DNA from 3 places in the Shewanella sp. HL-SH4 genome. Region 3 is predicted to be linked to each of the others. Evidence: predicted binding sites of a transcription regulator. Region 3 holds the regulator's gene; each other region holds the start of a gene.
The links. Region 3 encodes sigma-54, which starts transcription at its own class of promoters, with help from an activator protein. Its sites were predicted from a motif close to GTTGGCACGNNNNTNGNNT; they were not measured.
Positions count from the first base shown of each region.

Region 1 (4,315 bases), 460 kb from region 3:
TGCTTATTTGAGTGGCCTATGGGATGCCATTGATGAAAATCAGCCATTATCTTTGTCTATGCAATTAGATGATGGTAAAACACATACCATTGATACTACCAGTATAGTGATTGCCAATTCAGCACCTTTCAGCAGTTTACTCGCACAGGGTAATGGCGAGCCTAATATCATTGATGGACTATTAGATATTACTTGGATTGAGCCGACAGAGTCATCACAAGAGCAGCTACTGAGTTTGGTCGATTTATTATTTACTGGGATTACGCGTCTGTGGAACCAAACTAATAACAAGCTTGAGTCTGATGCAATACATCATGCCCAAGCTAAAAAAATATATTTAACAGCTCAACAAAAAATACATTATGTGATTGATGGAGAGCTTTTTGAATCTAATGATGTCACGGTAGAGGTTGTGCCGAAATCATTGAAGGTTTTTGTGCCTAAAACCAGCCCGATTTTGAGGCGTTAATCGGCACTGCCTTTATCTTCATACTTACTGAGTTTGTTATACAAGGTTTTAACGCTTATACCCAGTTGTTCGGCGGTATCATTTTTGTTACCGTCAGCTTGCTCTAGCGCTTGATAAATAGCGACCTTTTCTATTTCATCTAAACGCATACCAGCGGGTACTATAATCTTATCTGTGGTATTTTCTGGCTTAGATTCGGTTTCAAGTATGTTGAAATGACTTCTGTCAATCGTATCGTCAGCGAGAATATAAGCTCTTTCAATGGCATGCTTTAACTCACGCACATTACCTGCCCAACGCTGTTGTTGAATAAAACTGACAGCTTCTGGCGTAAAGATTTTATTGAGTTTTTCAGTGATATTTCTATAGGCTAAAAAATGTTTTGCCAACCCGAAAATATCATCACCTCTATCACGAAGTGGTGGAACGCGAATAGGAAAATGAGCTAGTCTGAAGTATAAATCCTCACGAAAAAGACCATGCTCAATAGCGCTAGCAGGATCACGATTAGTTGCAGCGATAATGCGTACATTGGCCTTTTTTACACTGGCACTGCCAATGGGGCGATATTCGCTATTCTCTAATACCCTTAATAATTTCACTTGATGATCAATGGGCATTTCAGTAATTTCATCTAGAAATAACGTCCCGCCTTCAGCTTGATCAAATACCCCACGATGATCACGGTGTGCACCGGTAAAAGCCCCTTTAGTGTGACCAAATAGCTCGCTGTCGACTAATTCCGGACTGAGTGCACCACAGTTAATTGCAATAAAAGGTTCGTTTGATCTGTTACTTGCAAGATGAATAGTGTTAGCGACTAATTCTTTACCTGCACCACTCTCGCCAACAATTAATACATTGCTTTCTGTCACCGCGACTTTGCGAACAGTGCGATACAGCTTATGCATAGCACGGGATGAGCCAACGAGTAATCCATATTGATCTAACTCACTGGATAATACCTGCTGGCGTTTAGATGATTCTAGTAATAAGTCTTGAGCGAAATCACTTAGGGTGTCATCAATGAGTTCCATATCGTATGGCTGTCTAAAATGGTAGCCAGCACCTTCTGACATTAATTTATCAAGGTTAGGGTTGGGTTTCCCTTCACTTAAAAAGATAAATTCAATGTCAGACATTAAGGCGTTACCTGTAAGGCTGGCATAATCAGCTTGGCTTAATTGAGATACTTCAATAATTGCCACATCTGCGTTACTCGCCTCAAGTTGTGTTGGCCAAGGGAGCTCAGTAATACTCGCTATTTTATTGAAATGCCTACAACTAGCTACTTGTAAGAGCCGTGTAGCTGTTTGAGGATGAAGCAAGTGGTAAAACAAGATAGGACCGGCCATGTCAGTGTTACTCCTTTTTGGTGCTCATTTAACTAATGGCAACTTTGTAAATTTGACAATAACAATCGGTAACTTTTTCTTAACATGTTGTTTGTGTCGAGAAGGTTTTGCAAATAATAACTTATTAATCAATTTTTTAATGGTTTTTCAGTGTTGTGTACGAATTATGCATGACTCAATCATAAGGTGAGCCATATTAGTTTATCCATTATGACTACAAATATTACAGGATAGCTATTAGTTATTTAATGGTAGGAGAAATGACATTGCAATATTCACAGATTAACTATTTATCAAGCAAGCAAATCGATTTAGGGGTTATTCGCGATGCAATTGATTTGTGTCAAGCGGGGCAGTTGTTTTACTCGCAAACGATTGCCGATATGGATGACTATAATTTCAAGCGTATTTTTATGGATATGGCTGCAACTAGAAGATCTATGTTGCAACATTTGGTGCCCTTATTTCAGCGAATAAAGCAAGGTGAAGTGGCATCTTATGATGTTCAACCAATTAGCTCATCGTCTTTTATTACAGGATATGCACATGCAAGTGATGCAATAAAGCAAGATAAACTATGGACAGCAGTAGGGTGGCTTTTAGATGTAGAACAACAGGCTTTAAATCAACTTAAGTCGGCTGCTCGGCAGGTAACAAATAAAGAGGTTGCTCAGCAATTAGCGGAAGGCTGTGCATGGCTTCAAATGGAGTGCGATAGTATGAAAAGCCTCTATGTGGGCAGTAAAAATGCTGCTAATTGAATGATTGCATCGCCATTGAATATTAGTTATCACTCAAGTGAAAGAGTTACCGGTTATCGGTAAAAATGTCCAAAAATGATTAGGTTTACACACATGTTAAATAATAAAAATCATTTAAAACATGAGTTTAATTTGTTGGCATGATTTACGCAGTACTTATATCAAGATAAACAATGGAGGATATCTTTATGAATAAGACAACATTATCTTTGGTAGTAAGTACGATGCTTGGTGCAATGGCTTTTTCTGCAAATGCAGCACAAGATTGGCAGGATGACGCTAAAGACGCATGGGTTGACGGTAAAGTTGAAACCACATTATTGCTCAACACCAATCTTAACTCGTTTGATATCAATACCGATGTACACGCCGGTAAGGTTATTCTAACGGGTAAAGTCGATAGTAGTATTGATAAATCATTAGCGGGTGAGCTGGTTAAAAGCTTAGATGGCGTTGAAAGCGTTGATAATCAATTGACTGTTATGATGCAGCAAGATGATAGTAAAGGCGGTGATTTAGGTGATGACCTAACCGATGCTAAGATAGCAATGATTGTTAAAACACGATTATTGTTTTCTGATGATGTAGCGGGTTCTAATATTAATGTTGATGTTAAATCTGGTGTTGTAACACTAGAAGGAACAGTAACAAGTGATGCAGAACGTGACTTGGTTGTTGCTATTGCTAAAAATGCTGACGATGTAGATAAGGTGGTTGATGAACTCAGTATTACGGATTCATAGACTATACCAACATCGAGGTGACATTAGATCGAAAAGGCCAGCCTGCGTGCTGGTTTCTTATTAAGTGTAATATAACCAAATGGCACTGATATGAAAAATCGTTTAATCAATGGTTTCTGAGATAAATCTACAACTTTCAGTATGTTGATTAAATTTATCTAAAAAATCGGGATATTGTTTCAAAAAGGTTTTACCAAAATAAACACCTAGTGATCTATCTAGATTGGGTACCGCAGCAAAATTACTTACTGGAATGTTGACTCGTTTGGCTGCCGCTTCAAAAAACAAGTTGTTTTCTAAGATCGCACCTATGCGATTTTTTTCAAGTAAGTATATCAACTCATCCAAAGTACTTGCTTGGTGGATAACGTTATAATTGTGTTCTTTTAGCCAGAATGTGGCGTTGGAATGTCTGCGAGCACCAAATTGTGCGTTTGATTTAATCGCGTCTTGATTTAAGGGGATAGCGGTATTTTTGAGTAAGTAAAAGTTCCATTGCTGTGCAATAAAAGTATTTGATAATACCGCAAAACCATCTCTTTCATTGTTGTGTGAGGCTGAAAAAAAACCATCGTACTTGCCTTGTTTCACTTCTAACTGCGCACGCCCCCACGGGAGAAATATTACCTTGTAAGGTTGTTGAAGTTTATCCATTACACAGTCTAAGGCTTTTATCGCATAACCATCATTTTTTTGACCAACTTCTATTTGGTAAGGCGCCCACTCCTGGGTGGTAATGGTGATAACTTTGTCAACCACAGCTGCTGCGGCTAATTGGCTTGAAAGTAATAGCAACAATCCAATCAATATTAGGCTTAAGTGAGCCGTTAACATTTTTGATTTTGCATTAAAGCATTTATTTATCAGCCGATTCATTAATTGCCACCCTTTTGTATCACTATTCTTTGCACTTAAGATTAACTTAGACTCGTTGTAAGTCAAAAATATATCAGTGGTAGTTTGTTAATGAGTGGGTGAAGCTTGGCT
Region 1 is NZ_CP195037.1:2,066,379-2,070,693, reverse strand. It holds gene ACRWQL_RS10080 (diacylglycerol kinase family protein) at 1-469, shown strand, start outside; gene ACRWQL_RS10075 (sigma-54 interaction domain-containing protein) at 466-1,824, opposite strand; gene ACRWQL_RS10070 (hypothetical protein) at 2,085-2,585, shown strand; gene ACRWQL_RS10065 (BON domain-containing protein) at 2,774-3,328, shown strand; gene ACRWQL_RS10060 (substrate-binding periplasmic protein) at 3,431-4,204, opposite strand.
Region 1: the regulator sigma-54 is predicted to act here: its motif matches at 2,720-2,738, upstream of ACRWQL_RS10065 (BON domain-containing protein).

Region 2 (4,315 bases), 330 kb from region 3:
CGTGTGTAATGGTCTCGGTATTCAAAGCCGCCATTTTGCGCTCCAATATATTGGGCCAGCCACTGGTGAATAGGCATTTTTCGATGTTGAGTGGCATTGTCTCTTGAATAAACTTGCTTTATTTGGGCGACATAAGAAGAAGGTAAGCTATAAATTTGCTCAGGTGAGATGATCTCAGTTGTGGTAAATAGCTCGTCATGAAATAGTGATTCCACATCAATGGGCTCTACTGAAACAGACGTGGACTGACAGCCAGACAGTGGCCAAAAAAGTGCAAACATTACCAATATAGGTAACACTCTTTGCTTAAGTTGATGTAAGCCAGTAATAGGATTGACGTACTTTTGAAAGGTAATAGACCACATAACCCAACCCTCTTAATCGAAATACGAATAAGATAAGTTTAGTCAAGTAAACCCTTTTCAGCCAAAAAGACGTAAATTTAACAACGGGCATCCACCAGTTCAACTCAGATTAACAGAGTACTATTTAGGTTGTGCTGGATGCTTAGGCGGATCTATTTTAATAAATAACTCTTTATTTTGATAGTCATACGGACGATAAGCAAAGCCATTACAGCTAAAATATCGATACGGCAAAGCAAATGGAATACAGCCCACTGGCAGGGCCTGTAAAATTTCAATTTGCTGCTGCATTCTGAGCGCCTCTTGCCATTCGAACTCTTTAGCAATTTGATCGCGAACGGCAAAAGCATCAAATTGTTCAGATGACTTTCTTACTACAACTTGCCCTGCACTAAGTGAATAACTGACCATAGAACTTATCGCGATTACCGTAAAAGTCATAAAGTGATTGAAGGTATTCATAGGCCGTCTCAAATGATGTCATAAACAATAAATCTAGCACATAAAAAAACAGAGCCCTAAAGGACTCTGCTTAAATATTACGACGCTTGTAAAATTAGCTACCGTTTTTTACGCTAACAAACTCAGGATAAGCGTCAATACCACAGTCAGATGCATCCATACCGACATACTCTTCCTCTTCACTAACACGAATACCCATAGTCACTTTGAGAACAAACCAGACTAAAAGTGACGCTGTGAATACCCAGCCAAAGATAACTGCTGCACCGAATAACTGCGATCCAAAACTTGCATCAGCATTTGATAATGGCACTAGCATCAGCCCTAATAGACCTGCTACACCATGAACTGAGATTGCGCCCACTGGATCGTCAATTTTGATACGGTCAAAACCAATAATCGAGAAAATAACCACACCACCAGCAACTAAGCCAATGACACCAGCCATAACAAGTGAAGGCGATAATGGATCTGCCGTAATTGCCACAAGACCTGCTAAAGCACCGTTTAATATCATAGTTAAATCAGCTTTACCCCACACCACTTTACACACAATCAAGGCGGCTATAGCACCGAATGCAGCGGCGGAGTTAGTGTTAACGAAAACCTTAGCCACGGCTGACGCATTTTCAGCATCAGACACCAATAACTGTGAGCCACCGTTAAAGCCAAACCAGCCCATCCACAGAATAAACATACCTAAAGTAGCCATTGGTAAGTTAGATCCTGGAATTGGATTAACCTGGCCGTTAGCACCATATTTACCTTTACGAGCACCCAGTAATAATACACCTGCAACAGCCGCTGCTGCACCCGCCATGTGTACTATGCCACTGCCCGCAAAATCAACAAAACCAGCTTTTGATAAAAATCCACCGCCCCAAGTCCAATAGCCTTCAACAGGATAAATAATCGTCGTCATAAACACTGAAAATGCCAGGAAAGCCCATAACTTCATGCGCTCTGCAACCGCACCCGATACAATCGACATCGCGGTAGCAACAAACACAACTTGAAAGAAAAAGTCAGACTCTAGTGCGTGGTCAGCATCAGCAGCTTGCGAACCAATTAATGCTCCAAACGAAGGAATAATACCGCCTTCAGTATTGTCGACATACATGATGTTATATCCAACAAGTAAGTAGGTTACACAAGCGATTGCATATAAACATACGTTTTTAGTTAAAATTTCAGTGGTATTTTTTGAACGAACTAAGCCAGCTTCTAACATGGCAAATCCTGCTGCCATCCACATCACTAATGCACCAGAGATCAAAAAATAGAAGGTATCTAATGCAAAGCGTAACTCGCTAACAGTTAGTCCTAATTTTGCTAATTCTTCCATTATCATTGCCCCTTATAATGCTTCGTTATCAACTTCACCGGTACGAATACGCACGGCTTGTTCTAAATTAGTTACAAAAATCTTACCGTCACCAATTTTGCCGGTATGCGCTGCAGTGGTAATAGCCTCAATTAACATATCTAGGTTTTCTTCTTTAGTGGCTATTTCTAATTTTACTTTAGGTAAAAAATCCACTTGATATTCAGCACCACGATAAAGCTCAGTGTGACCTTTTTGACGACCAAAACCTTTCACCTCAGTAACTGTCATACCCTCAATGCCCATACCAGCTATTGCTTCACGGACATCATCCAATTTAAATGGTTTGATGATTGCGCTGACGAGTTTCATCCCGACCTCCAAAAATTAATAAAATATGAATTTGTTATATATTTGTTGATAAAACAGATTCAATCATCAGGCCAGTTTTTTAAGTTAATGTTTTAAATAGAAATAGAGTAAATTTTCAATAAAAATAGCGACAATTTAGCACCATAATGGTGCACTAAAAACTAGGCCGCTTAATATTGGTGCAGCTCTACGATGAAATGAGCGAAGAAAAGATTAGTGTTAGCCAAGTGATAAACCGCATAAAAAAAGCCCTCTTTCGAGGGCTTTACTAAAGCATTTAGCTAATTCAAGTTAACTCTTCAAAGTTGCCTCGAGTAAACTTACAACTTACTTATAAGTCGCTTCGCGTTTTTTTGCTTCTTCTTGCCATTTAGGCACTAGATTTTTCTTGAATGCTTCTTTTTCTGCATTCATTGTTTTCATGTCCATGCCTAATGCTGCTTGCGCTTTTGCTTTAGTCGACGTGTCAGGATAAGCAATGGGTTGCTTAACACCTTTAGCCGCCAATAGATGAGCAAGCTTAATACGTGCATTAGCCGCTTTATCAACCGCGGTGCCTAAAATACGTAACGCTTCATCAGCTGCGTGAGCCGCTACACCATGTGATGCAGTTGCATAGTCCCAACGCCACTGTGAATGACGGATATCCATAAGAATAGGCTTCATTTCAGCTTCAGTTGCACCCGCATCCCAAGCCGCTTTTGCTTCAAAGTGAGCTTTAACTAATTGTGCTTCAGCACTGGCTTTAAGTTCACCTACTTTTTGCTTGCGTTCATTAGTTAAATTAACCATGAACTCTTTGCTTTGGCTATGGCAGGTAGCACAGGTTTCATCAAAACGGTCAAACGGATTACCCACTTTGTGATCGGTAAACTTACCTTTACCATTTGCTTTAGCCACTTTAGGCATATGACAATCTGTACAGGTTACGTTGTTTTTTCCGTGCACACCTGCTTTCCAAGTTTCATAACCTGGATGCTGTGCTTTAAGCATAGGAGTTCGAGATACAGCATGGGTCCAATCAGAGAACTCCATATTGTCGTAGTAAACTTCCATTTGCTCAACAGTAGTTCCCATATCCCACGGGAACTTCACAAAACCTGGTTTATCCGCTGTTTTCTCGAAGTAGTACTCTACATGGCACTGCGCACAAACCATAGATTGCTTATCTTTACGTGATGCTTTATCAAAAGGTGTGCCAATTGCACCTAATGCACGATCGACATATGGACGAGAGATGCGTAATTTAGGCGATCCTTTTTCATGACAGTCACTACAACCGATTGTGTTAACAATTTCAGGTCCGCCTTTAGCCCATTTGCCCGCAAAATAGCCATCTTCGCCTTGCTCTTCGATTACACGGGGAACATCTGGACTTTTACAACTCCAACATGCCATCGGCATTGGGCCGTCTTCAGCATTTTTAGGGGCGCCAGTACGTAATGTGTTAGTGACGTCAGTGACCGCATAATGGTGACCGCGTGGCGCATTATAATCTTTTGCGAAACCGTAACCTGCCCATAAAACCACTAAGCTAGGTACTTCTTCCAACATATCAACAATTTCTTTACTTTCGCTAGTATCATGCCAAGACTGATACTGAGCAGAATACTTATCTTTATATACTTCACTGCGGGGTTCAGTCTTATCACTTGCTATTGCACCAGCAGCTAAAAAGCTGGTCGCAATGACTGCACTTAATACAGTATTTGTTATGTTCATCTTCATCACCTTCACTCCGTGTTACTTTATAATTAATTTATAACCACGATCTTTCCAAGGTCAAAATTAG
Region 2 is NZ_CP195037.1:1,279,884-1,284,198, forward strand. It holds gene ACRWQL_RS06530 (tetratricopeptide repeat protein) at 1-365, opposite strand, end outside; gene ACRWQL_RS06535 (hypothetical protein) at 486-806, opposite strand; gene ACRWQL_RS06540 (ammonium transporter) at 922-2,172, opposite strand; gene ACRWQL_RS06545 (P-II family nitrogen regulator) at 2,185-2,523, opposite strand; gene nrfA (ammonia-forming nitrite reductase cytochrome c552 subunit) at 2,851-4,245, opposite strand.
Region 2: the regulator sigma-54 is predicted to act here: its motif matches at 2,581-2,599, upstream of ACRWQL_RS06545 (P-II family nitrogen regulator).

Region 3 (4,315 bases):
ACATTGGCATTGAATGCATTAGCAAGAATAGCCAGTTTGGTCGCCGCTCGTGCGTGTAAACCAAGCTTGTTTGATATGATGACTTGGCGCTGTAAAAGACTCATTTAGTTAAGTTCCGACAAGTAACTTTATTGCGATTATTTGTGCTTATTTATAAGCTCTCGGTGCCTTGCTTGAACAACATGTTTTTTACCACTTGAAAAACGTTTAGCAAGCTGGTCGGCGATATAAACTGAACGATGCTGGCCACCGGTACAACCAATAGCTATGGTTAGGTAGCTGCGGTTATTGCGCTCTAAGTGGGGCATCCATGTTTCAAATAGGTTTTCTATTTGCCAAATGAATTTATTTACCAGCGGTTGCTGGCCAAGAAATTCCTGTACCGGTTCATCTAATCCAGTAAAGGGGCGTAATTCTATTTCCCAATGTGGGTTAGGTAAAAAGCGTACATCAAACATAAAATCGGCTTCGGCGGGCATGCCATATTTAAAACCAAATGACTCAAAATTGATCACTAACTCTTTATCAACACTGCCCATTAAAATTTCACGTACCTGATCACTAAGTTGATAAATATTTAGCTTAGATGTATCGATAAAATGGTCTACGTATTCAGAAATAGGCGCTAGTAGCTCACCTTCAAATTGAATCGCATCTTGTAGGGACATATTCTTTTTCGATAAAGGATGTAGTCGTCGGGTTTCACTGTAACGTTTTAGTAGTGCCTCATCACTTGCCTGTAAAAAAAAGCTTATGACTTCCGTATCCTCAGATAACCACGCTAGCTGCTGCTGTAATACTTTACCTTGCTCTTCTATATTTCGAACATCAACACTTATAGCCACCAGTTCATTGGTGTTTCTAAGCTGTTCTAATAGCCGTCCAATTAAGGGCAGTGGTAAGTTATCAACGCAATAGTAACCTAGGTCTTCTAGTACCCTAAGTGCGACAGATTTACCTGAGCCCGAACGACCGGATACAATGACTAATTTCATGCTGTGATAACCTGATAGAGTTCAGTTGAGTTACTTGCTTTTCGTAACTGCTTAAGAATATGTTTATCCGATAACTTTTCAGCCATTGAGGATAGGGTACTGAGATGTTGCTGACACTGGTCTGCTGGCACCAGTAATGCAAATAAGAGATCCACTGGTTGTTTGTCGATAGCATCAAATGAAATCGCTTCTTCGCACTTTATAAAAACCGCGATAGGGTGAACGATGGACGTTAAACGACCATGCGGGATTGCAATGCCAGAGCCTATTCCTGTGCTACCCATTTTTTCTCTAGCCACTAGGCTTTCAAAAATCTCTTGTGAAGAGAGGGATGGGTACTGGGCTGCAGCTAAATCGCTGATAAGCTCCAGTACCTTTTTCTTACTGCCCGGTGTGGCACAGGAGGTGCATTCCGGCTGCAGGATGGTACTAAGTTCCATCATTAATGCTTAGTTAATTTCTCTTTGTGTTTAATGACCTGACGATCGAGTTTATCAATCAGGGCGTCTATAGCGTGATACATGTCAGCATGTTCAGATGTCGCAAATACCTCAGCTCCATTCAAGCTGACTTTTGCTTCAGCTATCTGTTGTTGCTTTTCGACATTTAATACTACGTGGACATTATTGATCTGATCGAAATGTCGTTCAAGTTTTGTAAACTTACTTGTGACATATTCTCTTAGTGATTCAGTAATTTCAATATGATGACCCGTTAAGGTGATTTGCATATTTATCCTCCAATTGCCTAGGTAGATTATAAACTCTTACGTTGGTTTGAGGGAGGGATCATCATCGCTTCGCGGTATTTCGCTATGGTGCGACGTGCAACATTAATCCCTTGTTCTGCCAGAAGATCTGCCATTTTACTGTCGCTTAGTGGTTTTTTCTGGTTTTCAGCAGCAACCAGCTTTTTAATAAAAGCTCTAATTGCTGTAGACGAACATTCTCCGCCATCATCAGTACTGACATGGCTAGAGAAAAAATACTTAAGTTCGAACAGTCCGCGCGGTGTGTGCATATACTTTTGTGTGGTGACACGCGAAATAGTGGACTCATGCATTTCGACAGCTTCAGCTATGTCATTCAACACCATAGGCTTCATGGCTTCAGCACCGTACTCAAAAAAACCTTGCTGAAATTGCACAATACAATTGGATACTTTAAGCAGGGTGTCGCTGCGGCTTTCTAAGCTTTTGATAAACCATTTGGCTTCTTGTAAGTGACCTCGAATAAACTGAGTGTCTGTTGAACTCTTACTGCTTTTTGCCATGGCGGCATATTGTTGATTAATGCCTATTTTTGGCATGTTATCAGGGTTCAATTCAACGACCCAACGGCCATTCTTTTTGGTCACTGACACGTCTGGGATAACATATTCATCATCCGGTGGGGTGATCATTGTGCCAGGACGTGGATTTAAAGATTGAATTAATTCAATTGCTTCGCGCAGCTCATCTTCTTTTAGCTTAGTTTTACGCATGAGTGTGCGAAAATCACGTCCAGCAATCAAATCTAAATAATCTTTGATTAACATTCTGGCATTATCGATATGGGGCGTGTCTGGTGCAAACTGAACAAGTTGAATCAATAAACATTCACTTAAGCTACGTGAGGCGACACCCAGAGGGTCGAAATGTTGTATACGTTTTAGTACCGCTTCGACTTCGTCTAATTCGACAGAATCATCGCCCATAGCTTCTAAAATATCTTCAGTACTTTGGGTGAGATAACCTGTGTCATCAATGGCATCAATAATGGCAGTGGCAATAGCGAGGTCTGTTTCAGAAAAAGGGGTTAGATTTTTTTGCCATTCTAAATGCTCGTATAATCCTTCGGATGTTTCACCTTGGAAGGGCATGTCATCATTTGGCATGCTGCCAGAACCCGAACCAGGGCTTGCCATTGGGGAGGCGCTGTACACTTCATCCCAGGTAGTGTCCATTGGCAAGTCTTCAGACATTTGCTCTTTAGTCATTGACTCTGCGGTGTCGACATTTGAAGTGTCTTTTTCGACTACAGGTGCGCTTACTTCATTGAAGTCAGTTTCTGATAGGTCTTTGGAGTTATCATTTTTGTTGCTAAGTGCTGAAAATTCATCTTCCATTTCAAGCAAAGGATTGGAATCTAATACTTGTTGAATTTCTTGCTGTAACTCCAAAGATGATAACTGCAGCAAACGTATAGCTTGTTGCAGCTGTGGGGTCATAGTGAGGTGCTGACCCATTTTAAGTTGGAGTGAAGCTTTCATTACTGCTGATCCCTAGAAGAATTCGGCTTTCTACACTGATTAAAGTGAGTGATAGTCGCAATTTTTTAACAAATGGTTTTACTTTACCTATACACGATCAATTAACTTAGTCGCCAGAAACATTTTGCCAAGCAAGTGCTTCAGGTCCTATTTAGATTAACTATAGCTTGAATTGTTCGCCTAAGTATACTGCTCGAACTTGCTGATTGTTGAGTACTTCAGTTGGGGTGCCTTCGGCAATCAAATTCCCCTGGCTAACAATATATGCCCGCTCACATACATCAAGTGTTTCACGGACATTATGATCAGTAATTAATACGCCTAGGCCACGGTGTTTGAGTTGAAGAATAATTTTCTTAATATCAATCACTGAAATAGGGTCAACACCCGCAAAGGGCTCATCTAACAATATAAATTTAGGATTGGCTGCTAAAGCGCGTGCAATTTCTACCCGTCGTCTTTCACCACCAGATAGCGACATGCCTAAGCTATCGCGAATATGGGTAATATGGAATTCTTCTAAAAGATGCTCCAATTCCTGAATTCGCTCATCCGAAGTCATCGATTTTCGGGTTTGCAACACGGCCATAATATTATCTTGCACACTGAGCTTTCTAAAAATACTGGCTTCTTGTGGTAAATAGCCAATACCTTTTCGCGCACGTAAATGCATTGGGTCAGCAGTTAAGTCATCGTCATCAATTAAAATGCGGCCATGGTCACTTTTGACTAAACCAACAACCATATAAAACGTGGTCGTTTTACCTGCGCCATTGGGACCAAGTAGTCCGACAATTTGGCCTGTTTTTACAGTTAAGCTGACACTTTTAACCACTTGACGACTTTTATAGCTTTTAGCTAAATTCTCAGCTGTTAAGGTAATTTGGGTCATTGGTTACCTTGCTTTTTTAACGGGATTTCAGGTAATTTTTGTGCTGGTGACTCATCATTTTGGAAATTTTCCGGTTGAATAATGGTAATAACACGATCTTCACCTTTACCGGTACTTTCAGCGATAAGTTCCTGAGCATTGATATTGTAACGGATCACGTTACCCGTCACTTTACTGC
Region 3 is NZ_CP195037.1:1,605,316-1,609,630, reverse strand. It holds partial or broken gene ACRWQL_RS07980 (HPr family phosphocarrier protein) at 1-104, opposite strand, end outside; gene rapZ (RNase adapter RapZ) at 138-995, opposite strand; gene ptsN (PTS IIA-like nitrogen regulatory protein PtsN) at 992-1,435, opposite strand; gene hpf (ribosome hibernation promoting factor) at 1,438-1,725, opposite strand; gene ACRWQL_RS07960 (RNA polymerase factor sigma-54) at 1,752-3,245, opposite strand; gene lptB (LPS export ABC transporter ATP-binding protein) at 3,406-4,137, opposite strand; gene lptA (lipopolysaccharide transport periplasmic protein LptA) at 4,134-4,315, opposite strand, start outside.